Regions from separate parts of the Flexivirga sp. B27 genome, predicted to be linked through region 1. Evidence: predicted binding sites of a transcription regulator. Region 1 holds the regulator's gene; the other holds the start of a gene.
The links. The regulator HrcA, encoded in region 1, represses chaperone genes, less so after heat shock. The targets are predictions, from matches to a motif close to TTNGCACTCGNNNNNNNCGAGTGCNAA.

Region 1 (15,875 bases):
CGCACGCGCGGTGGCCTGTTGCGACCGGTCGGGCACGCTGCGTGTGACCGTCGCCCGTGCCCGCTGCAGCGTGCTGTTCACGGCGGGCGTCGTCGTGTCCATCATCGTCGCGATCTCCTCGGCCGAGAAGCCGAGCACGTCGAAGAGCAGCAGCGCGGCGCGCTGGTTCCCGGGCAGGTGCTGAAGCGCTGCGACGAAGGCCAGCTCGACCGCTTCGCGCTGTTCGTAGCGTGCCGCGGGCGACGTCGCACCGTGCGGCGCCTCGCCGACATACGGACCGAGCCAGGAGATCTCGGTGCTCGGCGCATCGTCGACGACCGCGCGGGCGCTCGACGGACCGAGATCGATCGGCATCGCCCGTCGGCCCCTTGCCCGGGCGAGGTCGATGCACGAACGGGTGACCACCGTGTAGAGCCAGGTGCGCAGGGTGCTGCGGCCCTCGAAGTCGCCGAGCCGTCGCCATACCTTCACCAGGGCGTCCTGCAGTGCGTCGTCGGCGTCGTGGGAGGCGGCCAGCATCCGGTAGCAGTGTGCGTGGAGTTCCGGCAGCAGCGGCCGCAGGAGGCGGTCGTATGCCGCGTGGTCGCCCTGTTGGGCCAGCAGCAGGTCGTTGTCAGTGCTCACCCGATGAGTATGGCGCGAACGCGACGTCTCACCTCATGTCGGAACACGAACGGTCGCGGCACGCGGCCCACAGAAGGAGCTGAACCATGAACACGAACACAACTGTCGAGGTGAGTGCGGACGTCGAGAAGGCGACCCTGACGGCATACCTGCGCGAGCAGCGTGCGGCGGTGCTCGCAATCGTGGACGGCCTGGACGAGACTGCGCTCCGGACGCCGGTGGTGCCGTCGGGGTGGACGCCGATCGGGCTGATCTGGCATCTCGGCGGTGCCGAGATGTACTGGTTCCAGATCGTGTTGGCCGGGCGGGTGCCGGAGCACGATGGTGCTGACGAGGGGGAGGACCAGGGCGAGCCGGCGGACCGAGAGGTGTCGCAGGGATTCCGTGTCGACGACCCGATTGCCGAGGTGCTCGAGGCCTACCGTGCGCAGTGCCGGCTGTCGGACCAGTTCCTCGCGGCGGTCTCACTCGATGACGCTCCGAGCGGTTCGTTCATGCCGGAGCATGTCGAACTCGCCAAGAGCGCGCGGACCATCGTGCTGCACATGATCGAGGAGACTGCTCGGCATGCCGGCCATCTGGACATCGCGCGCGAACTCCTCGACGGACGCACCGGACTCGGCCCGCGGTAACGGACGACACCCGATGGACACACCGATGGATACGGAGCACGACATGACCGACACGAGCCTGAAGGCCACCACCCTTGCCGGACTGCAGAGTGCGCGGGCGCACGTGCTCGACACGGTCGACGGACTCGCAGCGGCGGACCTGCACCGAGCCATGCTGCCCAGCGGATGGAGCATGCTCGGCCTCGTGAATCACCTGACCGTGGACGTGGAACGCCTGTGGTTCAACGCCGTGACGGCCGCCGACCCGGCAGCGATCGCGACGTTCGACACCCCGTCGAACGCCTGGCACGTCCCACCGGACACCGAGCCGGAGGTCGTGCTTGCGGCATACCGCGACGAATGCGCGAGGGCGGACCGCGCCCTTGCGGACGCGGCGCTCGACGCGCCACCCACCTGGTGGCCGAGAGAACTGTTCGGCGAGTGGCGGATGGCGACCGTCGGTGAGGTGGTGCTGCACGCCATCGTCGAAACCGCCTCGCACGCGGGACATCTGGACGCCGCCCGCGAACTCATCGACGGCCACCAGTGGCTGGTCCTCGACTGATGTCGCGTCCGGGCGGCCGACTGCTTGCCGACACCGTGATGCGCCGGCTGCTCGGCTGGTGACTCAGGCAACCGTCCTGCGGTCGGTGAACGAGCCGGCAAGCCGTCGGGCGAGCTCGTGGGCATCCGCCATCGACGCCTCGTGTTTCGGCAGCAGCTCGGCGAGGGCAGGTGTGTGCGGTGCCATCGTCAGCTCAGGCACGACGCTCGTGACGTCGAGCCCGAGCATCTCCTCGCGACCCAGCAGTGCCTCGACGGTCGGGATCACGTAGTCGAGCCCGTGCCGGGGCGAGCCGGGGCTGTAACCACCCCCGCGCGCCGAGATCACGGCGGCCGGACGACCGGCGGCAGGGGACGGGCCTTCCATGGTCATCGTGCGGCCGAAGACCATGATCTGGTCGAGCCACGCCTTGAACACCGACGGCATTGTCAGGTTGTACATCGGCACCGTGAAGAGATAGGCGCCGGCGCCCAGGAACTCATCGATCAGGGTGTCCTGCACGAACGCCGCGGTGGCCTCGTCGTCCCTGCGTGCGGCGGCGTCGGTGTCACGCGCGGCGATGCCGGCCGCGGTGAGGTGCGGCACCGGCATGGCCGCGAGGTCGCGATGCACGACGGCGCCGTCCCACACGTTCAGGAACGACTGGGCGACCTGCCGGGAGACGGATGCGGTGCCGGCTGCGGAGGAGTCGATGTGGAGTAGGTAGCTCATGCTGAAATTCCTTTCGGGAGAATGGATTTGCACGTGCGCTCCGAGGATTCGGGGCAGTCTGTGGTTGGTGGAGATGTGATTCACCGGTGGACGTTGCATACTGAGGATGCGGTTACAGACCGGATGAGAGGTTTTGAGATGGCGTCAGCGCGGCAGTTGCAAGGTCCGTGTCAGACCTGGCCGGAGGACAGCGCCTTCATCCGGGAGGTGCTCGATCGGATCGGTGACAAATGGACCGTCCTGATCGTCAGCACGTTGCGTTCGGGCCCGCTGCGGTACACCGATCTGCAGGCGAGTATTCCGGGCATCTCCCAGCGGATGCTGACCCAGACGCTCAAGCAGCTCGAGCGTGACGGCGTCCTCACCCGGACGGCATACGCGGAGGTCCCGCCACGGGTCGAGTACGACCTGACCAAGTTGGGCCGCTCGCTGATGGATGCGGTGATGTCGCTTGCCGCGTGGGCGGCGGCGCATCACGACGAGATCGCGACCAACCGGGCGGCCAGCGAACGTCTCGGCGTCGGCAGGCGGCGGGCGGCCGCTGACGCTGGTGTGCGCTGACTCGTCGGCGATGCGGCGCTGGATCGCATGCGCCGGCGGGTGGCGTTCGCGGCGTGGAAGGCGTTCGCGTGTCGAGTGATCGACCATGTCTTCGTCCTTCCCTCACTGCTGGTGCGTAACACCATCATGAGTGGGTATCGGACGGCTTACAAAAGGCACTTTCAAGTGCGTCGGCCGTGCGCGTCTGGCGGCCGCCTGCACCGTTGACGGCCGAATTCGGCGGGCAACAGTGAAGGCGACCGTCAGTGTCGTCGAGCGGGTGGATCAGACCTGCAGGTCGAGGCCGAAGTCGTGGCACGTCACGCTGTGCGTGAGAGCACCGACCGAGATCGCGTCGGCGCCGGCGCGGGCGAGCTCCTGCACCGTCTCCTCGTTGACCCCGCCGGAGACCTCCGCGATGAGCGGCGCCGGGTGACGGCGGATGTGCGCGACGCCGGTCGCGACCTGCCAGGCCTCCATGTTGTCCAGCAGCACGGCGTGCACGACAGGTGCCTGCCCGCTGCCGACGCGCTCGGCGTCGAAGGCCAGCACGGTGTCGAGTTGCTCGATGGTGTCGACCTCGATCTCGACCCGGACCAGATGCCCGCTGTTCGCGGCGAGGCGCTCGAGCACGGGCAGGAGTCCGCCGCCCAGGCCGACGTGGTTGTCCTTGACGAGGACGGCGTCATACAGCCCGAATCGGTGGTTGGTGCCGCCGCCGTCAAGCACGGCGCGCTTCTCCAGCTCACGCAGGCCGGGCGTCGTCTTGCGGGTGTCGACGATGCGTGCCTTCGTGCCGTCCACCAGGGCGACGAAAACGCTGGTGCGAGAGGCGATTCCGGTCAGGCGACCGAGGAGGTTGAGAGCTGTGCGCTCGGCGGTCAGGATCGAGCGCGCAGACCCGCTGACCGTGGCGACGAGATCCTCGGGCGCGAGCTTGTCTCCCGCGTGCCTGGCCCAGTCGACCTGCAGTGCCGGGTCGACCGCCGCGAAGACCGCGGTTGCAGCTTCGGCACCGGACAGCACACCCTCCTCGCGGCTGACGATGTATGCCGTCCCGGCCGCGTCGCCGGGCACGGTGAGCCGCGTGGTGAGGTCGCCGCCCAGGCCGAGGTCCTCGGCCAGTGCGGTTCGAACGACTCGGTCCAGTTCTGGCGTGGTCACGCGGGTGCTCCTTGAGGTGTGGGGCCGACTGTCGCTGCCGGGTCGTCGGTGCGGCGGTGTGCGCCGACACTGTGCGGATGCGCCAGCGCGGACCGGGCGATGAGCCAGGCGACATACGCGACATCGTCACCGGTGTGCGGTGCCAATGCGTCGACAGCGTCCTGCAAGCTCTGCCCGTCACGCAACACACCACACGCCGAGCCCAGTATGTCGCGCACGACCTGCACCGGGATGGACGTGTTGCCTCGCGGCAGCAATGTCGTCGGATCTGCTTGCGGGACAGTGGTGTTCCACGAAGTGCCGGCTTGCGCACACATGTCCGCAGCTGCTGCGCGGCCTGTGACGACTGCCTCGAGCAGGGAGTTGGACGCCAGCCGATTGGCGCCGTGCAGACCGGTGCGGGAGACCTCGCCGATCGCCCACAGACCGGGCACTGTGGTCCGGCTGCGGTCGTCGACGGTCACGCCACCCATCGAGTAGTGCAGGGCGGGGCACACCGGCAGCAGGTCCGCTGCGATGTCCAGCCCCGATGCTGCTGCGAGGTCGGCGACGGCAGGGAATCTCCTTGTGACGTCATCGATTTCGCGGGTATCCAGCCGAACGGTCCGGCCGGCGGAGAGCTGCTCCCAGACGGCCGCGGCGACGACGTCGCGCGGCTGCAGCTCGTCGACGAACCGGACCCCGTCGGCGAGCAGAGTTGCGCCCGCGCCCCGAAGAGCCTCTGTCAGCAGGGGTTTCGGGTCGCGTGCGACATCGAGCGCGGTCGGATGGAACTGCACCAGGTGCAGGTCATCGGTCCGGGCTCCGACGCGTGCTGCCAGCGCCACTCCCTGACCGAGTGCGGTGGTCGGGTTGGTCGTGTGCGCCCACAGACCGCCGAGACCGCCGGTGGCGAGCACGACGCGCTGCGTCGCGATGGTCTCGTCGGCACCATCGGCATTGCGCACGACGACGCCACTGACTGCACCCTCATCGTCGGTGAGAACCTCGACGACAGAGTGGTTTTCGCGGACATCGACGGTGGGGGAGTGCAGCACCGCGGACGCCATACAGGCGGTGACGGCGGCGCCGCTGTGGTCCCCGGCGTGAGCCACGCGCGGGCGGCTGTGGCCGCCTTCGAGGGCGAGGTCGAGGTGGCCGTCCGGGGTTCGGTCGAAGGGGACTTCGAGCTCGGTCAGCAGCCGGATGACGTCGGGGGCGTCGGTCGTGATGCGGTCGATGACGGCGCGGTCTCCGGCGAATGCTCCCGCGCGCCAGGTGTCGTCCGCGTGGGACGCGGGTGAGTCGTCCGCAGCCACGGCCGCGGCGATGCCGCCCTGGGCCCACATGCTCGCGGCGCCGGCGGTGAGCGACCCGGCGGTCACCAGCACGCACGGCTCGGTCGCGGCCCAGGCGCAGGTGAGTCCGGCGAGCCCGGAGCCGACGATGACGATGGGGTTCGTCATCACTTCACCGCCAACATGTTGTCTATGGCGCGCCGGGCGGGCACGGCGAGAGCCGGATCGACATCGATCTCGGGGCCGCCGGTCTCCAACGCTTTTCGTATGGCGCCCAACGTGTTTCGCTTCATGTGCGGGCACAGGTTGCACGGCCGCACGAACTCCAGATCGGGGTGTTGCGCGGCGATGTTGTCGCTCATCGAGCACTCCGTGATGAGCGCGACGCTGGCCGGGTGCTCGTCCTCGACATACCGCTGCATGTCGGCGGTGGATCCGGCGAAGTCGGCCTCGGCGACGACCTCCGGCGGGCACTCGGGGTGGGCCAGCACGGTGACGCCCGGGTGACCCTCGCGGATCTGCACGATGTCCAGTGGGCTGAACCGCTCGTGCACCTCGCAGGAGCCGGGGTGCGTGACGACCTCGACACCGGTCTGCGCGGCGATGTTCCGTGCCAGGTATTGGTCGGGGATCATGATGACCTTGTCGACGCCGAGCGACTGGATGATCTTGACCGCGTTGCCCGACGTGCAGCAGATGTCGCTGGCGGCCTTCACTGCGGCCGACGTGTTGACGTAGGTCACGACCGGAGCACCGGGGTGCTCCTTGCGCAGCTGCGCAATGTCTTGCGGCGTAATGCTTTCCGCAAGGGAGCACCCGGACCGCAGGTCGGGGAGCAGCACGCGCTTGGTGGGGTTGAGCAGCTTGGCGGTCTCCGCCATGAAGTGCACACCGGCAAGCACGATGGTGCCGGCATCGACCTTCTCGGCCTCGCGAGCGAGCGCGAGTGAGTCACCCTTGATGTCGGCCACGCCGTGGAAGACCTCCGGCGTCATGTAGTTGTGCGCCAGGATGACCGCGTCCTGCTCGCGCTTGAGCCGCTGGATGGCCTCGATGTCCTCGGCATACATCGCCCACTCGACCTCGGGGATGACGTGCCGGACCTGCTCGTATGCCGCCTCGTGGTCGTATTCCTGCAGCTCGCTGATGCTCACCATCGACTCCTCAGAATGGGTTAATGCTCACGATGAGTAAATGCTGAAAGTGAGCATAACACCGGAAATGGGGTGGTCCGGCACGCGGTGTGTCCCGAAGTGCCGACGGTCGGTATGTCGGACGGTCGAGCGAGCGGTCTATCGCGGCAACGGCAACTTGGTGCCGACCTGGGCGCGCTCCTCACGCACCGAGCCGCGGAAGCGGTAGAGCTTCGCCGGACGGCCACCGGTCTCGTGGGAGACCTCACCGGTCGGCTCCACGAGCTCGTGCTGAACCTCGACCGCGCGGCGGAAATTCTGTTTGTGGACGTGTTGTCCGGCAATCGCCTCGACGGTCTCCTGCAGGGTCAGCAGGGTGAAGGTCGCGGCCATCAACTCGAAGATGACCGGGCGGTATTGCAGCTTCGCCCGAATGCGGGACAAGCCGGTCGCCAGGATGCGTCGATGGTCGTGCGTCATCGGACCCGCGGTGAGCGCGGAAATCCTTCCGGCAGAGGGGGATTCGGCGACCATGCCAGCTTCCCACAACAGCTCGTAGCGCTGCAGAGCGAGATCGGGTCGCCAGGGTCGGCCGTCATACCCGAAGAGGAAGCGACAGCGCTCAAGTTGCTCCGGGGAGCCGTCGGACCAGCGGCGCAGGGCGCGCTCGAGTTCTTCGCCGAGCCGGTCGGCTCGGGCGCCGCCGGACCCCTCGCCGAGGCGGTCGCTGCCGGAGTCGGCGAGGTGCCGGCGGTCCTCCCAGGGCAGCAGGTCGTAGAGCGCCGACCAGTCGGTCGGGCGCACACTGCCGGTGATCGTGGCGCGGGCCAGCCCGAGGTACGAGATCGACACCATCCGGCGGCCGTTGCTGGACCGGTCGAGGTCGGCGAAGGTGTAGAGCTGCTCGACATAGCCGAGGTCGAATCCGCTGCGTTCGCGGGCGAATTCGCGCACGCCGGCCTGGAGTGAGTCTTCCTCAGCGGTCAGCGGTCCGGCGGGGAGCGACGGCGGCTCGCCGGTCGCCAGCACCCAGGGTCGGCCGGCGTCGACGGCGAGCACGACGGCGACCAGCTCGGCCTCGAGCTGCATGCCTTCCGTCGCGCCCGTTCGCTTCGCTGTCGCGCCGGTTCTCTTCGCTGCGGGCCTCACGTCGTTCGTGTCCTCACTCGGCTCGGAACTCAACTGGTCGCGGTGACGAAGTCGATGAGTTCCTCGACGCGGCCGAGGAGTTCGGGCTGAAGGTCGGTGTAGCTGCGGACGGTGCCGAGGATGCGCTGCCAACCCATTGCGACGTCCGCCTGCGTCGCGTGCGCCCACCCGAGTTCGGCGAGTATGCCGTGTTTCCAAGACGTTCCACGCGGTATGACGGGCCACTTCGTCCAGCCCAGCCGCTCCGGCCGGACCGACTGCCAGACGTCGACATACGGGTGACCGAGGACGAGCACGTCCTGCCGCGCCTCGGGTATGGCGAGGGCTTCGCGCACGATGCGCTCCTCCTTCGCACCGGGCACGAGGTGGTCCACCAGCACACCCATGCGACGCTCGGGTGTCGGCGCGAAGTCGCGGATGACCTCGCGCAGGTCGTCGACACCGTTGAGCAACTCCACGACGACGCCCTCGATGCGCAGGTCGGCACCCCAGACCTTCTCGACGAGCTCGGCGTCGTGCTTGCCCTCGACGAAGATCCGCGACCCGCGGGCCACGCGAGCGGGGGCGTCGGCGACAGCACGTGAGCCGCTCGCGGTGCGTGTCGCGGCCTCCCGGGCGGTCTGCAGGGCAGCGGCGTCCGACTTCGAGGTGGCGGCAACCAGCTCGACAGGCTTGCCGTCGATGAGGAAGCCCGGACCCATCGGGAAGGCGCGGCTGCGACCGCGCCGGTCCTCCAGGAGCACCACCCGCATGCCGCCGGACTTCTCCACGGAGATGACGGCGCCGCACCAGCCGGTCTGCACCTCTTCGACGACCAGACCGAGCTCGGCGGGGACCTGTTCGGAGCGCCCCCGTGGCGGTTTGCGCCAGTCGCCGGCGAGAACGTCGGTGCCATATCTGTCCGTCACGTCGTGAAGACTAGTCGGCGTTCGCGGCGAATTATCGGAGGTGAGGAGCCGCGCCATCGCAGATGTCGGGGCGCGGGTCGGGGAAAGGCGATTCGGCCGAGTTGCCGGAGGCAAGTAGACTTGGCACTCGACATACCTGAGTGCCAAGTACCGCGTGCTGACGGCGAGTGACGAAGGAGGGTGACATGAGCGACGACCGCAGGTTGCAGGTGCTGCGCGCCATCGTGCAGGACTACGTGTCGACCTCCGAGCCGGTCGGCTCCAAGGCGCTGCTCGAGCGCCACCAGCTGGGTGTCAGCGCGGCGACCGTGCGCAATGACATGGCCGCGCTCGAGGACGAGGGCCTGATCGCCGCACCCCACACCTCAGCGGGCCGCATCCCAACCGACGCCGGTTATCGCATGTATGTCGACAAGCTCAGCCAGATCAAGCCCCTCTCGCGGGCCGAGCGCAACGCGATCGAGACGTTCCTGGTGCGATCGGTCGACCTGGACGACGTGATCTCCCGCACGGTCCGGCTGCTGTCCACGCTCACCGGGCAGGCGGCCGTCGTCCAATATCCGTCGCTCAACGCCGCGCAGGTGCGCCACGTGGAGCTCGTGCCGCGGTCGGCTGACCGCCTGACCCTCGTGGTGATCCTGTCGACCGGGCAGGTGGACCAGCGGGTCATCGAGCTCGACAGGTCACTCACCGAGGCCGAGGCGGACGAGCTGATCCACCAGTTGCGGTCCGGTCTCAACGACAAGAGCATCGGGTTGCGGCGGGCCGCCGCGGCGGTGCCGTTGCGGCGCTGGTCGGCCGAGCTCGCCGAGGACGCTGTCGATGCCAGGCCGGTCGTGATCGACGCGGTCGCTGCGGCATTCGAGGAGGAGCGCGAGGACCGGGTGGTGCTCGGCGGCACCGCAAACCTCGTCCGTTCCAGCGACTTCGCGATGTCCCTCGGTCCGTTGCTCGACGCCCTCGAGGAACACATGGTGCTGCTGCGGTTGTTGTCCCAGCAGGGCAGCGACCCGACCGACGGCGTCGCAGTCCGCATCGGCACCGAAAACTCCATCAGCGGGTTCGCCGGGACCTCGGTCGTGAGCACGGCATACGACACGGGAAGCCTCGCCAGCCTGGGCGTGCTCGGTCCGACCCGGATGGACTACCCCTCGACCATGGCGGCGGTGCGTGCAGTGGCACGCTACGTCGCCGACATCCTCGACAACTGACCTCGAACTGCTCGAAGGAAATTTGTGAACGACTACTACGGCGACCTGGGGGTCGCACAGAGCGCGAGCCCGGAAGAGATCAAGCGGGCCTACCGCAAGCTGGCGCGCAGGCTGCACCCGGACGTCAACCCGTCCGAGGAGGCCGCCGACCAGTTCAAGAAGATCTCCCAGGCGTATGACGTGCTGGGCGACGCCGAGAAGCGGCGTGCTTACGACATGGGCAACGATCCCTACGCCACTGCGACCGGCGGCGCCGGTTACGGCCAGGGCTTCTCGTTCTCCGACATCATGGACGCGTTCTTCGGCGGCGCGGGCGCTGCGCAGGGCGGTCCGCGCTCGCGCACGCAGCGTGGTCAGGATGCACTCATCGCCGTTGAGATCGACCTGGGCACAGCGGTTTTCGGTGGTGCCGAGGAGCTCACCTTCGACACCGCGGTCTCCTGCTCGGTCTGTGACGGCGAGGGAGCCCGCCCCGGCACCGGCAAGCACACGTGCGACATCTGCCACGGCACCGGACAGGTGCAGGAGGTGCAGCGCTCGTTCCTCGGTCAGGTGATGACCACCCGCCCCTGCCAGGCCTGCCGCGGCTACGGCGAGATCATCGACGACCCGTGCTTCAACTGCTCCGGGGAGGGCCGGATCCGCGACCGGCGCACCATCACCGTCAAGGTGCCGGCAGGAGTCGACACGGGCACCCGCATCCAGCTCAGTGGCGAGGGCGAGGTCGGCCCCGGCGGCGGCCCCGCCGGTGACCTGTATGTCGAGGTGCGGGTGCGCAAGCACTCGACCTTCCAGCGGCGGGGCGACGACCTGCACTGCTCGGTCGAGTTGCCGATGACTGCCGCTGCGCTCGGCACGTCGCTGCCGCTGGACACGTTCGACGGTGCCCGTGACGTCGACATCCCGCAGGGCACTCAGCCGGGTGACGTGATCACGTTGCGCGGCCTCGGGGTGACGCACCTGCGCTCGCAGGTCCGTGGCGACCTGTTGGTGCACGCCAACGTCCGGGTCCCGACGAAGCTGGACCCGCAGCAGGAGGAGCTTCTGCGGCTGCTGGCCAAGGAGCGTGGCGAGGAGCGGCCGGAGGCGCGCTTCAGCCGCGTCGAGAAGGGCCTCTTCGGCAAGCTGCGTGACGCCTTCCAGACCAAGTAGGACACCGCCCCGATGACCGCCCGGCTGTTCTTCGCCGAAGCCGGCGCGTTGGAGTCCTCGCGGCCCGGCGACGTCGTGGCGGTCACCGGGGACGAGGCACGGCACGCCGTGGTCGTGAGCCGGCTGGCCGTGGGGGAGTCCGTGCAGGTCGCGGACGGGTCCGGTCGGGTTGCCGAGGGCGAGATCGTCACCGCTGCCCGTGACGAGCTGGTGGTGCGGATCGCCTCGATCCGCGAATCCGACCGCCCCGCAACACGTTTCGTGCTGATGCAGGCTCTCGCCAAGGGCGGTCGTGATGAGCAGGCGGTCGAAGCTGCGACCGAGCTGGGGGTTGACGGGGTCATCCCCTGGCAGGCCGACCGCAGCATTGTGCAGTGGCGTGGCGAGAAGGCCGCGAAGGCGCACCGCAAGTGGGAGTCGCTCGTGCTGGCCGCGAGCAAGCAGTCCCGCCGGGCGACGGTGCCGCAGGTCGAGCAGTTGGCCACCGGCCGCACCGCATCGGCACGGCTGCAGGAGGCGGATGCTGTCGTCATACTCCATGAGGACGCGGAGGCATCGATCGCCGAATTCGATGCTCCAGCAGGCGAAGTCGTTGTCGTCGTCGGTCCGGAGGGCGGCATCACGCCGGAGGAGCTCGCGGCATTCGAGGATGCCGGTGGCAGCGCCATACGACTCGGGCCGACTGTGCTGCGTGCCTCGAATGCGGGACCGACCGCACTCGCGGTGCTGCTCGCGCGGACGCGCTGGTAGGCGGCCGGCGGTCAGCCGGCGAGTTGTTCGCCGAGTGCGGGAGCCAGGCGGGCGAAGCCTGCCGCGCCGGCCTCGGTGATCGCGAGCTCTCGCGGGCGCGGTCCCGGAGCGATCCATTCGCGGTCGCGTGCCGCCTGCAGGATCGCGGCGCCGAGCGCGCCGGCGAGGTGGTTGCGTTGCTCGGTCCAGTCGAGGCAGAAGCGGAGCGTCGGCCGTGTGAGGGACTCGACATACGCGAGATCGACGCCCCACGAATGCAATTCGGCTGCTGCGTCGGATCCCAGCTTGAAGTGCCCCGGGGCCAGCTGGCTCGACAGTCCGTCGCCCTCGCGACGGCGGGTGTCGGCCACTTCGTCGAGCGGCACGAGGACTCCCGAGTCGATGAGTGCGGCCGTGATCGCGACGCCGAGGCGTCCGGCGAAGTGGTCGTAGCAGGTGCGCGCCGAGCGCAGCCGCTGCATCCGGGTGCCGGCTCGCAGTGAGGTGACCGACGGCAGCGGTGTCATCGCGCTCATCGCCTCGTAGGCGGTCGCGACCTGTTGGTCGGCGAGGTAGTAGAAGCGGTGCCGGCCGCTGACCTCGACCTGCACAATGTGACCGTCGAGCATCTTGCGCAGGTGGCCGCTCGCGGTCGCGGCGCTGATGCCCGCCTCGGCTGCGAGCCTCGACGCCGGCAGCCGACGCCCGTCGATGAGCGCGCCGATCATGCGGGCACGTGCCCGGTCGGCGAAGATTGCGGCGACGTCGGACACGTCCTGGTGCGGGTTCTCGGCCATGTCGCCATTCTCCGCGACAGACGCTTCGGTCGCCACCGAAGTGTGGAGTGCTGTCTGCACGGTTCGGCGTGCACCGAAGGTTTCGGCACCGAGCCTCGAAGGTATGACGACAACCCGCACCATGCCGGCTGATGCCTCGCGACGGACCAAGGGACCTCTCCTGGTGGTTCTGTGCGCGGCGATGTTCCTGGTGTTGCTCGACGTGTCTATCGTGAACGTCGCGTTGCCGAGCATCGACCACGGGTTGGGCGGTGGCACGTCCGGCGCCCAGGCTGTGGTGGACAGCTACACGGTGCCGTTGGCTGCACTGCTGCTGACCGCCGGAACCGTTGCGGACAAATGGGGTTCACGCCGTGCGTTCGTCTCCGGACTGCTGGCTTTCGGCGTCGGATCTCTCGCCTGCGCGGTCGCGCCGAGCTTGCCGGTGCTGGTCGTCGGCCGGGTGGTGCAGGGTGTGGGCGCAGCTGCGATGTTGCCGGCGAGTCTCGCTCTCATCACTGCGATCTGGGTCGACGCGGGGCAGCGGGCACGCGCGATCGCGGTCTGGTCGGGTGTGTCCGGGTCGGCTGTCGCGGTCGGTCCGCTGGTCGGTGGTGCCCTCATCGGGGTGGGCAGCTGGCGGTTGATCTTCCTCCTCAATCTGCCGGTGGTCGTGGCCGCAGTGTTCGGGGCGCGGGCGTTGCCGATGGGACATCGGCGGGAGCATCCGCTGGATTGGTTCGGCGCGCTGTCGTCGACGATGGTGCTCGCGTGTGCGATCGCCGGGCTCATCGAGTTCGGCCGAGCTGGATCGACTTGGACCGCAACACTTTTCGTCGTAGGGGCGGTGATCGGTGTGCTCGCGTTCGTCATCGGTCAGCGGCGTGCAGTTGCGCCGATGGTGCCGCGCGCGTTGTGGCGCAACGGGCCGCTGATGCGGTCGTGCGTCGGTGCGCTCGGGATGAATCTGGTCGGCAACGGGTCGCTGCTGGTGCTCGCATTCCTGCTGCAGGCGGTGCAGGGTCGGGACGCGTTCGCCGCCGGGCTGGCGACGCTGCCGATCTTCGCGCCGCTGACCCTGGTGCCGCTGCTGGGGCGTCGCTGGATGGTGCGAATGCGTCCAGAACTGTTGGTGCGCAGCGGTTTTGCGGTGGGCATCACGGGTCAGGTCATCCTCGCACTCGGCGTATGGCGTGCTCCGCACTCGCTGCTGCCCCTGGTCCCCGGGATGCTGCTCACGGGGGTAGCTCTCGGCATGTTGGTGATGCCGCTGGTCGCCACATCGATGGCGGCAGCGCCGTCATACAGCGGGGTGGTGGGCGGGCTGAACAACGCCGCGCGGCAGATCGGCACGTCGTTCGGGGTGGCGCTGTTCGGAGTGATCGCCGGCTCGGCCAGTGCGCCCGGCGCCGGCTCGCGTATGGCGTGCTGCTTCGTGCTCGGCGCTGGCGTCTGGCTGGTTGCGGGGATGCTGGCCGGCGGCCGGCCGCATCGATGAGGCCGGCGCCGCGCAGCTCGGATCTTCTACCACGGAACGGGGCCCTCGTCGCTCGTGAAGGTGCCGGTCGGACCGTCGGGCCCGATCAGTGCCAGCTCGACTCGACCAGCTTGAGTAAAGCTGGTCGAGTGCCCGGGGGAGCGCAGGCGGGGTCCCTGCGAAGTATTCGGCGGAGCGAAGCGGGGGAGAAACTTCGTGGGGTGCCGGAGCGGCGGAGGGTGTATCGAGACCCAGCACTCGACACACACGAGGTCTCGATACGGCTCGCCCTAGGGGGCTCGCCTACTCGACCACTTGAGTGAGCACGCCTACTCGACCAGCTTGCATTAGGCCGAGCGGATCGCCGCACCAAGGTGGTCGAGTGCCGGAGGAGCGAAGCGGGGGCGGTGTATCGAGACCACGGGCGCTGGCCGAGCCTGTCCGTCGAGCCGGCCGAGCCTGTCGAGGTCCCGCGCATGCTTGCGCCAAGGTCAACGATCTCGGGCAAAGTAGTTAGAAATGTGTTCGATAAAACTCTGGCCATTGACACCGAATCCCGGTATCCTGTAAGTGAGCGGAAACGCTGACAGGGGAAGGGGATTCGCCGCATGAGCCTTGAGCACACGGTGCTGGAAGATGCCCCGCCCGCGGCGCCGGGGCGAGGCCAGGAAGTGCTCGCGATCCTGCAGGCTGCGGCCCACGTGTTGGACGAGGTGCCGGGCGCAGTGCACCAGCTCGGCAACGAGCAAGAAGGCGAACTGGTGACCGCGTTGTTGCGGTTGCACGGTCGGTCCGCGCAGGTCACGACGTTGGTGACGGCGGACGCGGCCGACCGTGGCGCGGTGCGCGAGTCGGACGCGGCGACCACGGCGCAATGGTTGGGCGGTCATGTCGGTGATGGTGTGCCCGTGGAGCCGAAGTCGGTTCGGATGATGGCGGCAGTGGCGGACAAGTGCCGGGACCGGAAGAACACCGTGATCGCGGCGGCGTTGCGCGACGGGTCGTGTTCGGTGGAGTCGGCGCGGACGGCGTTGCATCAGGCGGACAAGGTGGCGCCGGTGATTCCGTCCGCGGACCGTGACGAGGTGTTGGGCTGGTTCCTGCAGATCGATCCGTGTTTGGGTGCGGCGGGGTTGACGTTGTTGACGCGGCGGATCCTGGCCAGGTTTGCGCCGGAGAAGCTGTCGAAGGATGACGAGAAACTCGAACGCACCGAGTCGTTGTCCTGGTCGACCACTGCGACGGGGATGACCCGGTTGGTGGCCGAGTTGTCCCCGGCGAACGCGGCGATCCTCAAAGAAGCGATCAACGCCAAGTCGGCGCCGCGACCTGCGAAACCCACTGACACCACTGGAAATGCCGACGCAACTGCCACGGCTGAGGTGACGGGTGAGGGTGCGGCGTTCGGGCTCCGCTTCGACGACGATGCATCGGCGAACGGTGGTGGGGACTCTCTGAAGGATGAACGGTCCCCGGGGAAGCGTCGGGCGGATGCGTTGATGGAGTTGGTCGGTGTCGGAGCGCGTGCCGCGACCGGGGACGGTGGTGTGCAGGCGAGCGCGGCGACGGTGCTGCTGACGATGGACTTGGAAGCGTTGATCGTGGGTGTCGGCGGTGCCACCACGGCCACGGGTGACACGCTCGATGCCGGCGCAGCCCGCCGGCTGGCGTGCAGTGCGGATCTGATCCCGGCCGTGTTGGGTGGACCGAGCGCACCGCTGGATGTGGGCCGGCGAGAACGCCTGGCGACCAAGGCGATCCGAGCCGCGGCCATCCTGCGCGACCAGGGGTGCACGTTCCCCGGGTGTGATCGGCCGCCGGGTTTCTGCGAGGTGCACCATGTGGTGC
Region 2 (15,875 bases), on a different contig from region 1:
CCTGAACGCCAAGGCGGCTGTCTTCGCTCTGGAGACGCTCTTCGAGGAGCGGGACCGTCGCTGGCCGGTCTTCATCTCCGGCACGATCACCGACGCCTCCGGGCGCACCCTGTCCGGGCAGGTCACCGAGGCGTTCTGGAACAGCATCCGGCACGCGCGCCCGCTCGCAGTCGGTTTCAACTGCGCGCTCGGCGCCGCCGACATGCGCCCGTATGCGGCTGAACTCGCCCGCCTCGCAGACTGTTTCACGTTCTGCTACCCCAACGCCGGGCTGCCGAACGCCTTCGGCGAATATGACCAGACCGCGTCCGAGATGGCCGATGTGCTGGGCGAATTCGCCAAGGACGGCCTGGTCAACGTGCTCGGCGGCTGCTGCGGCACGACACCGGAGCACATCGCCGAGATCGGTGAGCGCATCGAGGGCCTCGAACCGCGCACGCCGGCCGAGGTCGAGCCGGCACTGCGACTGTCCGGACTGGAGCCGTTCAACGTCACCTCCGAGTCGCTCTTCGTCAACGTCGGCGAGCGCACCAACATCACCGGGTCCGCGCGCTTCCGGAAGCTGATCAAGGAGGGTGACTACCCCACAGCCCTCAACGTCGCACGGCAGCAGGTCGAGTCCGGCGCCCAGGTCATCGACGTCAACATGGACGAGGGCATGATCGACGGCGTCGACGCGATGGACCGCTTCTGCAAGCTCATCGCGACCGAGCCGGACATCTGCCGGGTGCCGGTCATGATCGACTCCTCCAAATGGGAGGTCATCGAGGCCGGACTGCGTTGTGTCCAGGGCAAATCGATCGTCAACTCCATCTCGATGAAGGAGGGCGTCGACAAGTTCGTCGAGCAGGCCCGGCTCTGTCGCAAGTATGGCGCCGCAGTCGTGGTGATGGCCTTCGACGAAACCGGCCAGGCCGACACCCTCGAGCGACGCAAGGAGGTGTGTCAGCGGGCCTACGACATCCTCACCAAGGAGGTCGGCTTCCCGGCCGAGGACATCATCTTCGATGCCAACATGTTCGCTCTGGCGACCGGCATCGAGGAGCACCGGGCCTACGGCACGGACTTCATCGAGGCGACCCGCTGGATCACCGACAACCTGCCGGGCGTGCTGACGTCCGGTGGCGTCTCCAACGTGTCGTTCTCCTTCCGGGGTAACAACCCGGTCCGTGAGGCGATCCACGCGGTCTTCCTCTACCACGCGATCCAGGCCGGCCTGTCGATGGGCATCGTCAACGCCGGTCAGCTCGGTGTCTATGACGAACTCGACCCGAAGCTGCGCGATCGCATCGAGGACGTCGTGCTCAACCGACGCGAGGACGCCACCGAGCGGCTGCTGGAGGTCGCCGAGGAATACAACAAGGACCGCGTCGAGGAGAGCCCCGACGACAAGCTGAAGTGGCGTGAAGAGCCGGTGCGCGAGCGCATCACGCACGCGCTGGTGAAGGGCATCGACGAGTTCATCGTCGCCGACACCGAGGAGATGCGGCTCGAACTGTCTGCGGCCGGCGAGCGCCCGCTGAACGTCATCGAAGGTCCGCTGATGGACGGCATGGGTGTCGTCGGTGACCTCTTCGGTGCGGGCAAGATGTTCCTGCCGCAGGTGGTGAAGTCGGCCCGGGTGATGAAAAAGGCTGTCGCACACCTGATCCCGTTCATCGAGGCCGAGAAGAAGCCCGGTGACGCCGAGCGCGCCAAGGGCAAGATCGTGATGGCCACGGTCAAGGGCGACGTCCACGACATCGGCAAGAACATCGTCGGGGTCGTGTTGCAGTGCAACAACTACGACGTCGTCGACCTCGGCGTGATGGTCCCGGCCCAGAAGATCCTGGACACCGCGAAGGCCGAGAACGCCGACATGATCGGTCTGTCCGGCCTGATCACCCCGTCCCTGGACGAGATGGTCAACGTCGCCTCGGAGATGGAGCGTCAGGGCTGGTCGGTGCCGCTGCTCATCGGTGGCGCCACGACGTCGCGGGCACACACGGCGGTCAAGATCACCCCGAAATACCACGGTGATGTCGTATGGGTGAAGGACGCGTCCCGGTCGGTGCCGACGGCGTCCGCGCTGCTGTCGGACGAACGCCACGACGCCTTCATGACCGAGGTCAACGCCGACTACGACTCGATTCGCAAGCGGCACGCGGCGAAGAAGACCGACCGCCCGTTGATGACGTATGACGAGGCTCTCGCCGCGCGGACCCCGATCGACTGGACCGACTACCAGCCGCAGCGGCCCCGCATGCTGTTGCAGCAGGCCATGGACGTCGGCGACGACGGTGAGGTCGGGCCGGTTGCGTCATACACCCGCACGTTCCGGGACTACCCACTGGAGACGCTGCGCGAATACATCGACTGGCAGCCGTTCTTCAACGCGTGGGAGATGAAGGGGAAGTTCCCCGACATCCTCAACAATCCGGCGACGACCGAGGCCGCGCGCAGGCTGTGGGACGACGCGCAGGAGATGCTCGACAAGGTCATCGCGGAGCACTGGCTGCAGGCCAACGCCGTCGTCGGATTCTTCCCGGCGAATGCCGTCGACGACGACATCGAGCTCTACACCGACGAGACTCGCAGCGAGGTCCGCACGACCCTGCACCACCTGCGGCAGCAGGGGCATCACCGCAAGGGCGTGCCCAATCGGTCGCTGGCGGACTACGTCGCACCCAAGGACACCGGGCTGGCCGACTACGTCGGTGGATTCGCGGTCACCGCCGGCCTGGGGTCGCAGGAGCGCATCATGCAGTTCAAGAAGGAGCTGGATGACTACAGCGCGATCCTGCTGGAGTCGCTCGCCGACCGGCTCGCGGAGGCGTTCGCCGAGCGGATGCACGACGTGGTCCGGCACGACCTGTGGGGTTATGCACCCGACGAGAAGCTCAGCAACGACGAGCTGATCGCGGAGAAGTACCGTGGCATCCGGCCCGCTCCGGGTTACCCGGCGTGCCCCGAACACACCGAGAAGAGAACGCTTTTCGACCTTCTCGATGCGACCAATCAGACCGGGATCGAGCTGACCGACTCCATGGCGATGTGGCCGGGCGCCGCGGTCAGCGGGTGGTATTTCTCGCATCCCGACTCGCAGTATTTCGTCGTCGGCCGACTGGGCAAGGATCAGGTCGAGTCGTATGCCGAGCGCAAGGGCTGGACGCTGCAGCAGGCAGAGCGCTGGTTGTCGTCAAATCTCGGCTACGAGCCGGAGGACTGAGGGTGAGCACAGACGCCGGTCGCGAGGACCGTGGACTGCCTGCTGCCGTCCTGTGGGACATGGACGGCACGATCGTGGACACCGAGCCGTTGTGGATCGCCGCGGAGACCGAGCTCGTCACGTCATACGGCGGACAGTGGAGCGACGAGATGGCGCACCAACTCGTCGGGAACCCGCTGCACGTCTCGGGCCAGCTGATCCGGGACAACAGCCCGGTGACGTTGTCCGTCGACGAGATCGTCGACTTCCTGCTGCAGCGGGTCACCGCCGGGATGCGGGAGCACGTGCCATGGCGTCCCGGGGCCGAGGAGCTGCTGAAAAGCCTGGTGGCAGAAGGGGTTCCGAACGCCCTGGTGACGATGTCCTACGAGTCGTTCGCCCGCGTGCTCGTGGACACCGTCCCCGGCGGGACGTTCTCCGTGGTGGTCACGGGTGACCGGGTCAGCAAGGGCAAGCCCGACCCGGAGGCCTATCTGACCGCCGCGGCCGAGCTCGGTGTCGACGCCGCCGAATGTGTGGCCATCGAGGACTCGATCCCCGGCGTCCGTGCCGCCGTCGCGGCCGGGGTGCCCACGATTGCGGTGCCGCATGTCACCGACGTGCCCCAGATGCCCGGTGCCACCCAGGTGCCGACTCTGCAGTGGTTGCAGCCCGCAGATCTGCGCCGGATCGCGACAGGGGACTGAGCTACGAGCCCTGAGCACCCTCAGTCGAGCTGCACTCCGCCGATCTCCCGTAGCTGGTGCATCCGCTCGGCGTCGGCAGAGGTCTCCGGGACGTGCACGATCATCCGTAATGAGGCAGTCGCATCGATGGAGTAGCTGAGGGTGTTGAGTCGGATGAGTCCGACCGGGGGACAGCGGAACTGCTTGAACTGCGGCCCTGGCCCGCGGACCTCCTGACGTGCCCACGCCCGTCGAAACAGCTCACTGGTGCCGGACAATTGCTCGATGAACGACTCCCACGACGGCTCACCGATGTGCTCGGCATAGCGCGCCCGAAGGTTTGCCACCAGTCGCCCGAACAACTCGGGATTGATGGGTCGCACGTCCTCACCGGCCATCGCGACCCGCCATACCAGATTGCGTTCGATGCCGTCCGAGGAGACGACCCACGGAAACATGCAGGCGTACGTCTCGTTGTTGGCGATCAGGTCGTAACGCGCGTTGTAGATGCAAGCGGGGTTGGGATCGAGTTGGTCGAGCACCCGGACCGCGTCCGCCGGCACTTCCTCGGGCATCTGCGGCGGCATCGGCACACCAGGCACCTGTGCCAATCGATAGAGGTGCCAACGCTCCGCCGAGCCCAGTCGCAGCACTCCCGACACCGCATCGAGCACCTGGGTGCTCACGTTGATCTGTCGACCTTGTTCGAGCCAGGTGTACCAGGTCAGTCCCACCCCGGCGAGCTGCGCAACCTCCTCGCGGCGCAGGCCGGGTGTGCGACGTCGCGGACCGACGGGCACTCCTGCCTCGTGTGGGCTGACCTGCTCGCGATGCGCACGTAGGAAACGCGCGAGCTCCCGGCGATGAGTCGGCCGCGACGACCGCTCGGCTGTCTGCTGCTGGCCACCGGAGTCCATGACTCGATTCTGCGATGGACCGCCGCGAAACACGACCCCGATGCTGGTGTTGTTGATACCAGGATGAGGCGACTCCTGTTGCCGAGGACGTGCGGTCCGCACGCTCGATGCATGACAACGACACGGGCTCGGACACCCGACACACTGTCGCCGACATGGCATTCCCCGGGCGAGCCGCCCACCGGGCTGCTGCTCACCGTCCTGCTCGGCGGACTGTTCATGAGTCTCCTCGACGCCTCGATCGTCAACGTCGCGGTCGGCTCGTTGCGGCACGGCCTGCACACCTCCGGAGCGCAGCTGCAACTGATCGTCTCGGGATACGTCATGTCGTATGCCGTGCTGCTCATCACCGGCGCGCGGCTCGGTGGTCGGCTCGGTCACCGAGCCGTCATCCGGAGCGGTCTGCTCGGCTTCGTCCTGACGTCGGCAGCGTGCGGCTTCGCCCCGACGGCCACCGCGCTCATCGTCTGCCGTCTGGCCCAGGGCGCCGCCGCCGCGCTCCTGCTGCCGCAGGTGATGAGCCTGATCCAGATCTGTTTCCCGTCCGGCCGCCGCCGCACGCGGGCACTCGGGTGGTACGGCCTGGTGCTGGCATTGGGCACCGTCAGCGGCCAGCTGCTCGGTGGTGTTCTGCTGGACCTCGACCCAGCAGGCCTGGGGTGGCGGACGGTGTTCCTCGTCAACGTGCCGGTCGGACTGGTGCTGCTCCGGTTGTCGGCCCACGCACTGCCGCGGCATACCCGGACGGCGGCCGGTCAGCTCGACGTGGCCGGCACCACGGTGTTCGGAGCGATCGTCGGGCTGGTCGTCATACCTCTTGTGCTCGGGCATGAAACCGGTTGGCCGACATGGGGATTCGTGCTGTGGGGGATCGTGCTCGGCATACTTCCCGTGTTTGTGCTGATCGAACGGGCGAGCTCTTCGCCGGTGTTGCCTGGTGACGTGCTGCGTGCGCCCGGGCTGCTCGCCGGCGTGGGTGTGATCCTGGTGATGATTACCGCGTATGCCGCCGAACTCTTCGTCTTCGCAGTGCATTTCCAGACGACCTTGCAGATGAGCCCGATGGCGACCGGGCTGGCCTTCCTGCCGCTTGCCGTCGGATTCGCGGTCTCGTCACTGAGCTGCCCACGTCTGCCGGTTGCCGTCGTCAGATCGTTGATCCCGGTGGGGCTGCTGGTGTGCGCTGCCGGATTCGTTGCGCTCGGGATGGTGATGGGCGACGGGCAACGACCCGGAGCGGAGTCGGCTGCGGTCTTCGCGATCATCGGCGTCGGACAGGGATTCGCGGTCACGCCGGTGATCGGCCTGGCGCTGACGAAGGTGCCTGCGGAGCGGGCGGGGGAGGCCAGTGGTGTGCTGTCGTGTGCGTTCCAGATCGCCCAGGTGATCGGCGTCGCCGCACTCGGATCGGTCTTCCTGGGTGCTGCAGCGGATGCCGGCACCGCAGCGGCAGCTCGACTGGTCTGCCTGCTGCTCGCCGCCGCATTGTCAGCAGGTGCCTACATCGCACGCCGGCTGCTCGTCGCCACGCGCTGAGCAATCGTCGCTGATCAGTCTTCGGCTGGGCCCACCTCACCGGAGCGGTCCGGATCCAGGGCGAGACCGATGGCGTGCGCCGGAAGCTCCGGGGGAGTGCCGCCGAACTCCGGGCAGAGCGACTGGAAGGAGCACCAGTTGCACAGCTTGGTCCGGTGCGGGCGCCAGTCACCCGAGACGGCGGCGCGCTCGATGGCCTGCCACAGCGCCTTCACCTTGCGCTCGGTGGCCAGCAGGTCCGACTCGTCGGGCTCGTAGCGCACGATCTCGCTGTTGCCGAGATAGACCAACTGCAGCATGCGCGGCACCACACCTCGCGTGCGCCACAGGACGAGTGCGTAGAACTTCATCTGGAAGAGCGCCTTGGCCTCGAAGAGCTCCGAGGGCGACCGCCCGGTCTTGTAGTCGACCACGCGCAGCAGGTCACCGGGCGCCTCGTCGAGGCGGTCGATGTAACCGCGCAGCGTCAGCCCGTCGACCTCCGCCTCGACATAGAGCTCCCGCTCGGCCGGCTCCAGGCGCGTCGGGTCCTCCAACGCGAACCACCGGCGGACCAGCTCGGCGGCGTCGGCGAGCCACGTCTGCTCGTCGGGACCATCGTCGCCGAGCAGCTCGGCCAGCTCCGGCTCGCGGTCGACGAGTGCCGCCCACTGCGGCTCGAGCAGGGCAACTGCCGCGTCGATCGTGCGCTCGGCGGCGGGCTGGTCGAAGAGTCGCTCCAGCACCGCGTGCACCAGGGTGCCGCGCGCCGCGGCGGGCGACGGCTCCTCGGGCAGGCGGTCGACCACGCGGAATCGATAGAGCAGCGGGCACTGCATGAAGTCGCCGGCCCGGCTGGGCGAGAGCGCGGGCCGGACCGGTCGCGGCTCGCCGGCCGGCGCCCGGTCGGTGCCGGGTTCTCTGCCGGGTGCACTGCCGGCGTCGGTCTGCGGACCGGTCACCTCAGTCTGATCTGCCACGCCGCCCACGCTAACCGGCAGGTCGGACAGGTCCGGCCGGAGCCCGGACTGTGGCGCGGGCGACGCAGACCCGGCACGTACCCTGGGACCATGGCGAACGCGGATCGGCCCGGCTGGCAACTGGGCACGTTGCGCGGCGTGCCGATCTACATCGGCCGGACCTGGCCGGTGATCGCCGTCATCATCATCGTCACCTTCGGACCCCAGGTGTCCAACGCCTACCCGGATCTCGGCGGCACCGCCTACTTCGTGGCCTTCCTCTACACGTTGCTCCTGCTGTTGTCCGTAGTTGCGCACGAGGCCGCACACGCGCTCGTCGGGCAATGGCGCGGTTACCGGGTGCGACGCATCGTCGCGGACCTGTGGGGCGGACACACGGCATACGACACCGACGACACCTCGCCGATGTCGAGTGCCCTGGTCGCCGTCGTCGGTCCACTCGCGAATGCCGTTCTCGCACTTGTCGGTTGGCTCGGTCTGCAGATCGTGGCCGACGACCGCGACGTGGCCCGGCTGCTGATCGGTGCGTTCATCTACACCAACGGTTTCGTCGCGGTCTTCAACCTCCTGCCCGGGATGCCGCTCGACGGCGGCTTCCTGGTCGATGCCCTCGTATGGCGCCTGACCGGCTCGCGTACCGCAGGGCTGCTCGTCGCCGGTTGGTGCGGCCGGGTGCTCGCAGCGCTCCTCGTCGGCTGGGCGGTCGTGCTGCCGCTGGTGCGCGGTGACACCCCGGGCACCTTCTATGTGCTGTGGTCGGTGCTGATCGCAGGGTTCCTCTGGTTCGGGGCGAGTAACGCGATCGCGCGGGCACGGTCCGGCCGGCTCTTCGCCCGGGTGCGGGTGCGCGACGTGCTGCGTCCGGCCACCGTCGTGCCCGACAGCAGTCCTGCCGCGAGCGTGCGTGCCGACAGCGATGTCGTCGTGGTCGACCAGCGCGGTGTGCCGTGGGGCGTCATCGGCATGGCCGACCTGTCCCGCGTCGGGCAGCCGGGCATGCAGGACATCCCGGTGTCGGCTCTGGCACAGGTCCAGCCGGACGGCTGGATCACCCAGGTCCCGTCGGTCGACGTGGACGTCACCGCACTGGTGCGCGCGGCGCAGGACGTCGGCGGCGCCATACAGGAGTTATTGGTGGTGTCCGGCGGTCAGGTGGCCGGGCTGGTGTCGATCCAGCTGCTGGGTGAGGCACTGGCGGCTGCCGAGCGACCGTCGGCAGCATCCGTCTAGGCTGAGCGACCGTGACTGCGCCCGAACCCACCGGATCCGCCGCTCGACGCGGCCCGCTCGCTGCCGGAGAGCGCGTGCAGCTGACCGACCCGAAGGGGCGGATGCACACCTTGCTGCTCACCGCGGGCAAGCAGTTCCACACCCACCGCGGGCATCTCGACCACGACGACCTGATCGGCCTGCCGGACGGCAGCACCATCACCAACACCGCCGGCACCGAATATCTCGTGTTGCGGCCGCTGTTGTCCGACTACGTCATGTCGATGCCGCGTGGGGCGGCCGTTGTCTACCCGAAGGACTCCGGACAGATCGTCGCGATGGCCGACATCTTCCCCGGCGCGCGCGTCGTGGAGGCCGGCGTCGGCTCCGGCGCGTTGTCCATGTCCTTGTTGCGTGCTGTCGGCGACACCGGCGAGTTGCACTCGATCGAGCGGCGCGCGGAGTTCGCCGACATCGCCAAGGGCAACGTGCGGACCTTCTTCGGCGGTGACCACCCGGCCTGGACCATCACGGTCGGTGACTTCGTCGAGGTGCTTCCGACCGTCACCAGTCCCGGGACCGTCGACCGGGTGGTGCTCGACATGCTCGCGCCGTGGGAATGCCTCGACGCTGCCGGCGAAGCGCTGGCTCCCGGCGGGGTCTTCATCGCGTATGTCGCCACGGTCACCCAGCTGTCCAGGGTGGCCGAGGCCGCCCGGGCGCACGGCGGTTACACCGAGCCGGAGGCGTGGGAGACGATGGTCCGCGGCTGGCATCTGGAGGGCCTGGCGGTGCGACCGCAGCACCGGATGCACGGTCACACCGGGTTCCTGATCTCCACCCGGCGACTGGCACCGGGAGTGACGCCGCCGGTCCGCAAGCGGCGCCCGGCGAAGGCGGCACAGGACCCGGATGCTCCAGATACTGAGACCAGCACGTTCGAGGTCGGGCAGTCCGAGGAGTCCTGGACCTCCGAGAATCTGGGGGAGCGTCCGGTGTCGGAGAAGAAGCTGCGCAAATTGCAACGTTCGGCAGGCGAGCCACCGCAGGAGTGAGCAAGTTCGCGGGTTAGGGTCGGAAGGCATCAGCTAGCGACGACTTCTGCCGTCGCGCTCGCGTAAGGAGGCCGACCGTGAACGACCACCACTCAGAGTCAGGTACGCCCCAGCAATCCATCGAGGAACTCCAGCGGGAGATCCGGACTTTGCGCGAACGACTTGAGTTCTCCTCCCACCCGGGTCAGTCGGGCGGCCAGCCGGGCTCAGTGGAGTTGCAACACCAGGTGCGTCAGCTGCAGACGTCGGTCGGCACGCTGAGTGCCCAGAACGAACGCCTCGTGCGGACCTTGAAGGAAGCCCGCGAGCAGATCGTCAATCTCAAGGGTGAGGTCGACCGTCTCGCGCAACCGCCCGCGTCATACGGCGTGGTCCTGGAGACGCACGACGACGCGACGGCGGACATCCTGTCCAGCGGCCGCAAACTGCGCGTGGCAGTGAGCCCGTCCATCGAGCCGTCCGAGCTGACGCTGGGCCGTGAGGTGATGCTCAACGAGGCGCTGAACGTCGTTGCCGCAGTGGGCTTCGAGCGAGTCGGCGAGCTGGTGCAGGCCAAGGAGATGCTCGGCGAGGACCGTGTCCTGGTCGTGGCTCACGCCGACGAGGAGCGCATCTGCCGGATCTCCGCCAACCTCGCCGGCCAGGTCATCCGTGCCGGCGACTCGCTGCTGTGTGACAGCCGCAGCGGCTTCGTCTTCGAGATCATCCCGAAGGCCGAGGTCGCCGACCTGGTGCTGGAGGAAGTCCCGGACATCCACTACGAGGACATCGGCGGACTGGCCGGACAGATCGAGCAGATCCGCGACGCCGTCGAGTTGCCCTACCTGCACGCCGACCTCTTCCGGGAGCACGCGTTGCAGCCGCCCAAGGGTGTGCTGCTCTACGGCCCTCCCGGATGCGGAAAGACGTTGATCGCCAAGGCAGTTGCCGCCAACCTGGCACGCAAGGTCGCCGAGAAGACCGGGCGCGACGAGACGGCATACTTCCTGAACATCAAGGGTCCCGAGCTGCTCAACAAGTATGTCGGCGAGACCGAGCGGCACATCCGGTTGATCTTCCAGCGGGCCCGGGAGAAGTCGTCTGACGGCACGCCCGTCGTGGTGTTCTTCGACGAGATGGAGTCGCTGTTCCGCACTCGTGGCTCGGGTGTCTCCTCCGACGTGGAGACCACGATCGTGCCGCAGTTGTTGGCCGAGATCGACGGTGTCGAGCAGCTGCAGAACGTCATCGTGATCGGCGCCTCCAACCGTGAGGACATGATCGACCCGGCGATCCTGCGGCCCGGCCGGCTGGACGTGAAGATCAAGATCGAACGTCCGGACGCCGAGAGTGCCAAGGACATCTTCGGCAAATACCTCGTGCCCGAGTTGCCTTTGCACGCAGACGATCTCGCCGAGCACAACAACTCGGCGACCGAGACCGTCGAGGCGATGATCCAGGCGTCGGTCGAGCGGATGTACACCGAGATCGACGAGAACAAGTTCCTGGAGGTCACCTACGCCAGCGGTGACAAGGAGGTCCTCTACTTCAAGGACTTCAACTCCGGCGCGATGATCCAGAACATCGTCGACCGCGCCAAGAAGATGGCGATCAAGGACCAACTGACCACCGGTCAGAAGGGCATCCGGGTCGACCACCTGCTGCGGTCGTGTGTCGATGAGTTCAAGGAGAACGAAGACCTGCCCAACACCACCAACCCGGACGACTGGGCACGCATCTCCGGCAAGAAGGGCGAGCGGATCGTCTACATCCGCACGCTCATCGACGGCAAGGACGGCGCCGAGCCGGGCCGCTCGATCGACTCCATCAAGGGCACCGGCCAGTACCTGTAAGCACGTCGGTCGAGTGCCGGGGCTGAGCACATCCGAGCACGTCGGTCGAGTGCCGGGGGAGCGCAGCGGAGGAGGTGTATCGAGACCACGTGGTCTCGATAAGAGCGTTCCCCCGCTGCACTCCTCCACGCTCTACTCGACCGACGTGATGAAAGTTGACCTTCGAGTTGGTTGAGGGACCAAGCTTGGACCGTGCCTGACCACGATTCCCTCCTGACGATCGGCGCATTCGCGCGACTGGTCGGTCTCAGCGCGAGCGCGCTGCGCTTCTACGACGACTGCGGCCTGCTGCAACCCCAGCAGGTCGACGCTGCGAGCGGCTACCGCTATTACTCCACCGAGCAGGAACGACGCGCCACGACGATCAGCCGACTGCGGGGAATCGGCCTGTCGTTGCAGGACATTCGGACCGTGCTCGACGGCCCGGCGGAGCAGGCCCGCGCAGCCCTCCGGGCGTATGCCGACGAGGCCACCGGTATGGCGCGCCGTGCACGCGAGACGGCCGAGGACATCATTGCGGCGCTCCCCGCCTCGGGCGACACGTCGACGCCGACGACGGCGATCATCCGTGGGCCGGAGCTGGCCAGCGCGCTGCGCCAGGTCTCACCGGCTGCGGCGGCGCTGCCCGACATACCTGCTCTGCAGGGAGTGCTCGTGCAGGTCGATGCGGACGAACTCACCGTCGTCGCAACGGACCGCTACTGGATGGCCGTGCGGACGCTCCCGGTCGAGGAGGCCGGTGGTGCCGACCGGCCGATCGTGGTGGCTTCCGGGTCGGTGGCTCGGGCAGCGGCGTTCGCAGCGGCGCACGACCGGCTCCGCCTTCGTGTCACGGTGGGTGGCGCCACTCTGACAGCAGATGACGACGAGCTCGTGCTCGATCTCGTGGACGCGCAATTCCCTTCGTATCACTCGGTGCTCAGCTCTCTGCCGCCGAGCGCGGGACGCGTCACCGTCGATCGCGCACGGCTGGCCGAGGAGCTGTTGGACCTGCGGGACGCCGAGGTCGTCGTGCTCTCGACCGGACCCGAACACCTGGACGTGCGCATCGACGGCGACCAGCACGGTGTGCGCCTGAGCGCCATCTGCACCGGAGAGCGACTGGCTGCCGCGTTCCGCCCGACGTTGCTCCTGGGTGCACTCGAAGTCAGCATCGGCCCTGAGGTGCTGCTCGAGCTCCCGGCGCAGGTAGGCGGGCCCGTGGTCGTCCGCTCCGCGGACCAAGGCACGTTCACCACCGTCGTGATGCCGGTCCGGAGGGACCCGCCACAGTGATGACCGCCCGGACGGTGGCGGCGCCGGCCGCCGAGCACGCGAAGTTGCCGGCGGCATACATCTGGTGGACGGTCGCGTCCGCGACCAGCCTGGCCGGCAGCGTGGCGTTCGGTTTCGCGGTCACGTGGTACGCCACGGGCATCTCGGCCGGGTTGACGGGTCTCGTCGGGGTGCTGATCACCCTGCCGACCGCCTCGCTGCTGCTCGTCGGGGGAGCGGTGGCGGACCGGGTCGGCGTGCGACGGATGCTGCTGATCGGCGACGCATCCATGCTGGTGCTCGCGCTGGCCGTGGTGAGTATCGCGAACACCGCGGGTGTGCATGCCTGGTTGCTGATCCTCGTCGCCATCGTGACCGGAGTCGAGGAGGCGTTCTATCTGCCCGCATCCGGTGTGGTGCCAAGACTTTTCGCCACCGGGGATGCGCTGCCGCGAGCCACCGCGCTCAACAGCACGCTGTCCCAGCTGGCGCGGATCGCGGGACCGCCGTGCGGCGCGCTCGCCGTTGCCGCGATCGCGTTCGGCGGTGTCGCAGCGGTCGACGCCGCGACCTTCGCTGTTGTGCTGGTCGTGCTGCCGGCCGTCATCTACGGACCCTCGTTGCTCGCCCGTCAATCCGGTTGGGGCCCAGGGGCTTCCGGTCTGATGGAAGTGGGATGGCTCATCGGCGGCATCGTCGTGACGGCGGTCGTGGCGCGACGCGGTGTCACTGATCGACCGGGCCCGGCGGTCGGCGTCGGCCTTGGGATGGTCACCGTCGGTCTGTTGGGTATGGCGCTCGGCACGACTCCGGTCGTCGGCTTCGCGGCAGCTGTCTTCATGGGTGTCGGGGTGTCAGTGGCCACCGCGCACCTCTTCCCGGCATACCTCGCGGCGTCGCCGATGGATCAGCTGGGCAGGTATCAGTCGATGCTCGTATTCGTCCAGATGGCAACGCTTCTCGTCGCCACCGTCATCTTCACGACCGTCGCGGGCGCAGCAGACACACGGTGGGCGTTGGGTCTGTGCGCCCTCGGCATGGGCGGCACGCTGCTCTGGTGGACCTGGCGCGCCAACGATCGTGCATAACCGGCAACGGTCGCTGGTTGTGGGATGTTGCGTGAGGACCGGCCTGTCACATCTTGGCGGCGCCGGCCCGGATCGCCTTGCGGATCCGCACGTAGGTGCCGCAGCGACATACGTTGCGGATGCTGTCCAGGTCATCGTCGGTGATCGCGCGGCCCTCAGCCTTGACCTTGTTGACGAGTGCGACCGCGGCCATGATCTGCCCCGGCTGGCAGTAGCCGCACTGTGCGACGTCCTCCTCGAGCCAGGCCTCCTGCATCGGGTGCAGGTCGGCGCCGACCTCGCCGGGCAGGCCCTCGATGGTGGTGATCTCGTCATCGGCCTTGATGTCCTTGACCTGGACCGAGCACGGGTTGAACGCCTTGCCGTTGATGTGTGACGTGCACGCCTTGCAGACGTTGATGCCGCAGCCGTACTTCGGGCCGGTCACCTTGAGCACGTCGCGCAGCACCCACAGCAGGCGCACGTCGTCCTCGACCTCGACGGTGACCTGCTCGCCGTTGAGCTTGAAAGTGTGTGTGGCCATTGACATCTCCGCTCAGTAGGTGTGGTCGAGACCGTCGGTCGGTGACTCGGGAAGGGACGGCGTGTAGGGCTTGACCTCGAAGGACAACGTGCCGTGGTTGATCGGGAACCGTTTCGGCGTGGTGCCGGTCGCTCGGGAGTAGGCGCAGGCAACGGCGGCGAAGGACGCAGGCACGCCTGCCTCACCGACACCGCCCGGCTGGTTCGAGGACGACGGCATGATCACGCACTCGAATTCGAAGGGTGCGTTCCACTCGCGGGTATAGAAGTAGTTGTCCCAGCTGGCCTCCAGGAAGTGTCCGTCCTTCAGGTGCGCGCTGTTGGTGAGTGCGAGGCCGATCCCGTCGGACGCGGCGCTCATCATCTGGGCCTCGATGCCGCGCGGGTTGATGACGAGTCCGGCATCGACCGCAACGACGACCTTGGTGACACGTGGCCCGGTCACGCCATCGCGGACCTTCCGGTCGACCGTCTCGGGACGACAGTCGATCTCGACGAGAAAGGCTGTCGCGCCTTTGTATTCGCGATGCACCGCGATGCCCTGCGCCGTGCCCTTCGGCATCTTGCGACCCCAGTTGCCGACGTCGGCAACCTTCTCCAGCACGGCCTTGACCTCCGGATACTTGATGTTCGCGAGTCGGAACGCCAACGGATCCTTCTTGGCCTTGCGGGCCATCAGGTCGACGGTGAGTTCACTGGCACACGCCACGTCCTGGGAGTAGATCGAGCGCATCGAGCCGGTGTTGAAGCGGCTGTCGGTCTCGTCCAGCAGCTGGGTGACGACGCCGAAGTTGTAGGGCAGATCCTGCGTCAGCAGGAAGATGCTCTGCGAGAGCGCCATGCCACCGAGGCCGGCGGGCAGCTCGGCTGCAGTCGCGGTCAGCATCTCGCCGAGTCCGTGGCTGAAGTCGGTGGTCACACTCGTATGCCGCTGCTCGAAGGTCAACACCTGATCGCCCAGCATCGTTGCCCGACAGCGCGAGGTCGCCATCGGATGCATCCGGCCCTGGCGCGGCTCGTCGACCCGGTGCCACATCAGTTTGACCGGCTTGCCCGTCGCCTTGGAGACCCGCGCGGCTTCGAGCGCCGGATCGTGAAACAGCTTGTGGCCGAAGGAACCTCCGCCAGTGACAACGTGAACCGTCACCTTGTCCAGCGGGAGGCCGACCGCCCTGGCGATGGCACCTTGCGCGACGATGGGCGACTTCAGGCCGGCCCAGACCGTGGCGCGGTCGTGCCGGACGTCGGCGATGGCACAGTTGGGTTCCAGCGCTGCACTGCTGCGGAACATGAACTCGAAGTCGGTGTCGACCTGGAGTCCGAGCAGCGGGATCTTCGGAACGGCGAGCGGGATCTCTGCCCTGCGCAGCTCGGCCAGGATCGACTCGTCGTCGGCGTCGCCGACCACACTGTCGTGGAAGGACGCCTCGACGACACGAACGGCGTCTATGCACTGCCCGAAGGTCTTGGCCCGCACGGCAATCCCAGTCTCGACGACCGCGACATCCGTGACGCCGGGCATCTTGAGGACGGCGTCCTTGTTCTTCAGCTCGGCGGGCCGGCCGTTCAACCCGGGAGCACGGCAGAGCATGGTCGGCAACGCCTCCGGGACCTGCAGGTCGGTCGTGAA

Region 2: a site for HrcA is predicted at 11,537-11,563, ahead of ACSZL9_RS01255 (DNA polymerase III subunit beta family protein). Genes of this name have one in related genera too.

The regions. Positions count from the first base shown of each region.
Region 1 is NZ_JBPYUM010000002.1:534,945-550,819, forward strand. It holds gene ACSZL9_RS11365 (RNA polymerase subunit sigma-70) at 1-624, opposite strand, end outside; gene ACSZL9_RS11370 (DinB family protein) at 711-1,256, shown strand; gene ACSZL9_RS11375 (DinB family protein) at 1,300-1,800, shown strand; gene ACSZL9_RS11380 (FMN-dependent NADH-azoreductase) at 1,864-2,511, opposite strand; gene ACSZL9_RS11385 (winged helix-turn-helix transcriptional regulator) at 2,650-3,072, shown strand; gene nadC (carboxylating nicotinate-nucleotide diphosphorylase) at 3,337-4,215, opposite strand; gene ACSZL9_RS11395 (L-aspartate oxidase) at 4,212-5,660, opposite strand; gene nadA (quinolinate synthase NadA) at 5,660-6,646, opposite strand; gene ACSZL9_RS11405 (NUDIX hydrolase) at 6,785-7,714, opposite strand; gene ACSZL9_RS11410 (DUF3097 domain-containing protein) at 7,804-8,682, opposite strand; gene hrcA (heat-inducible transcriptional repressor HrcA) at 8,868-9,893, shown strand; gene dnaJ (molecular chaperone DnaJ) at 9,918-11,045, shown strand; gene ACSZL9_RS11425 (16S rRNA (uracil(1498)-N(3))-methyltransferase) at 11,058-11,795, shown strand; gene ACSZL9_RS11430 (ArsR/SmtB family transcription factor) at 11,807-12,571, opposite strand; gene ACSZL9_RS11435 (MFS transporter) at 12,675-14,048, shown strand; gene ACSZL9_RS11440 (DUF222 domain-containing protein) at 14,636-15,875, shown strand, end outside.
Region 2 is NZ_JBPYUM010000001.1:257,853-273,727, forward strand. It holds gene metH (methionine synthase) at 1-3,208, shown strand, start outside; gene ACSZL9_RS01220 (HAD family hydrolase) at 3,211-3,894, shown strand; gene ACSZL9_RS01225 (helix-turn-helix transcriptional regulator) at 3,915-4,790, opposite strand; gene ACSZL9_RS01230 (MFS transporter) at 4,902-6,326, shown strand; gene ACSZL9_RS01235 (RecB family exonuclease) at 6,341-7,285, opposite strand; gene ACSZL9_RS01240 (site-2 protease family protein) at 7,376-8,515, shown strand; gene ACSZL9_RS01245 (tRNA (adenine-N1)-methyltransferase) at 8,527-9,549, shown strand; gene arc (proteasome ATPase) at 9,759-11,381, shown strand; gene ACSZL9_RS01255 (DNA polymerase III subunit beta family protein) at 11,574-12,656, shown strand; gene ACSZL9_RS01260 (MFS transporter) at 12,656-13,723, shown strand; gene ACSZL9_RS01265 ((2Fe-2S)-binding protein) at 13,770-14,246, opposite strand; gene ACSZL9_RS01270 (molybdopterin cofactor-binding domain-containing protein) at 14,259-15,875, opposite strand, start outside.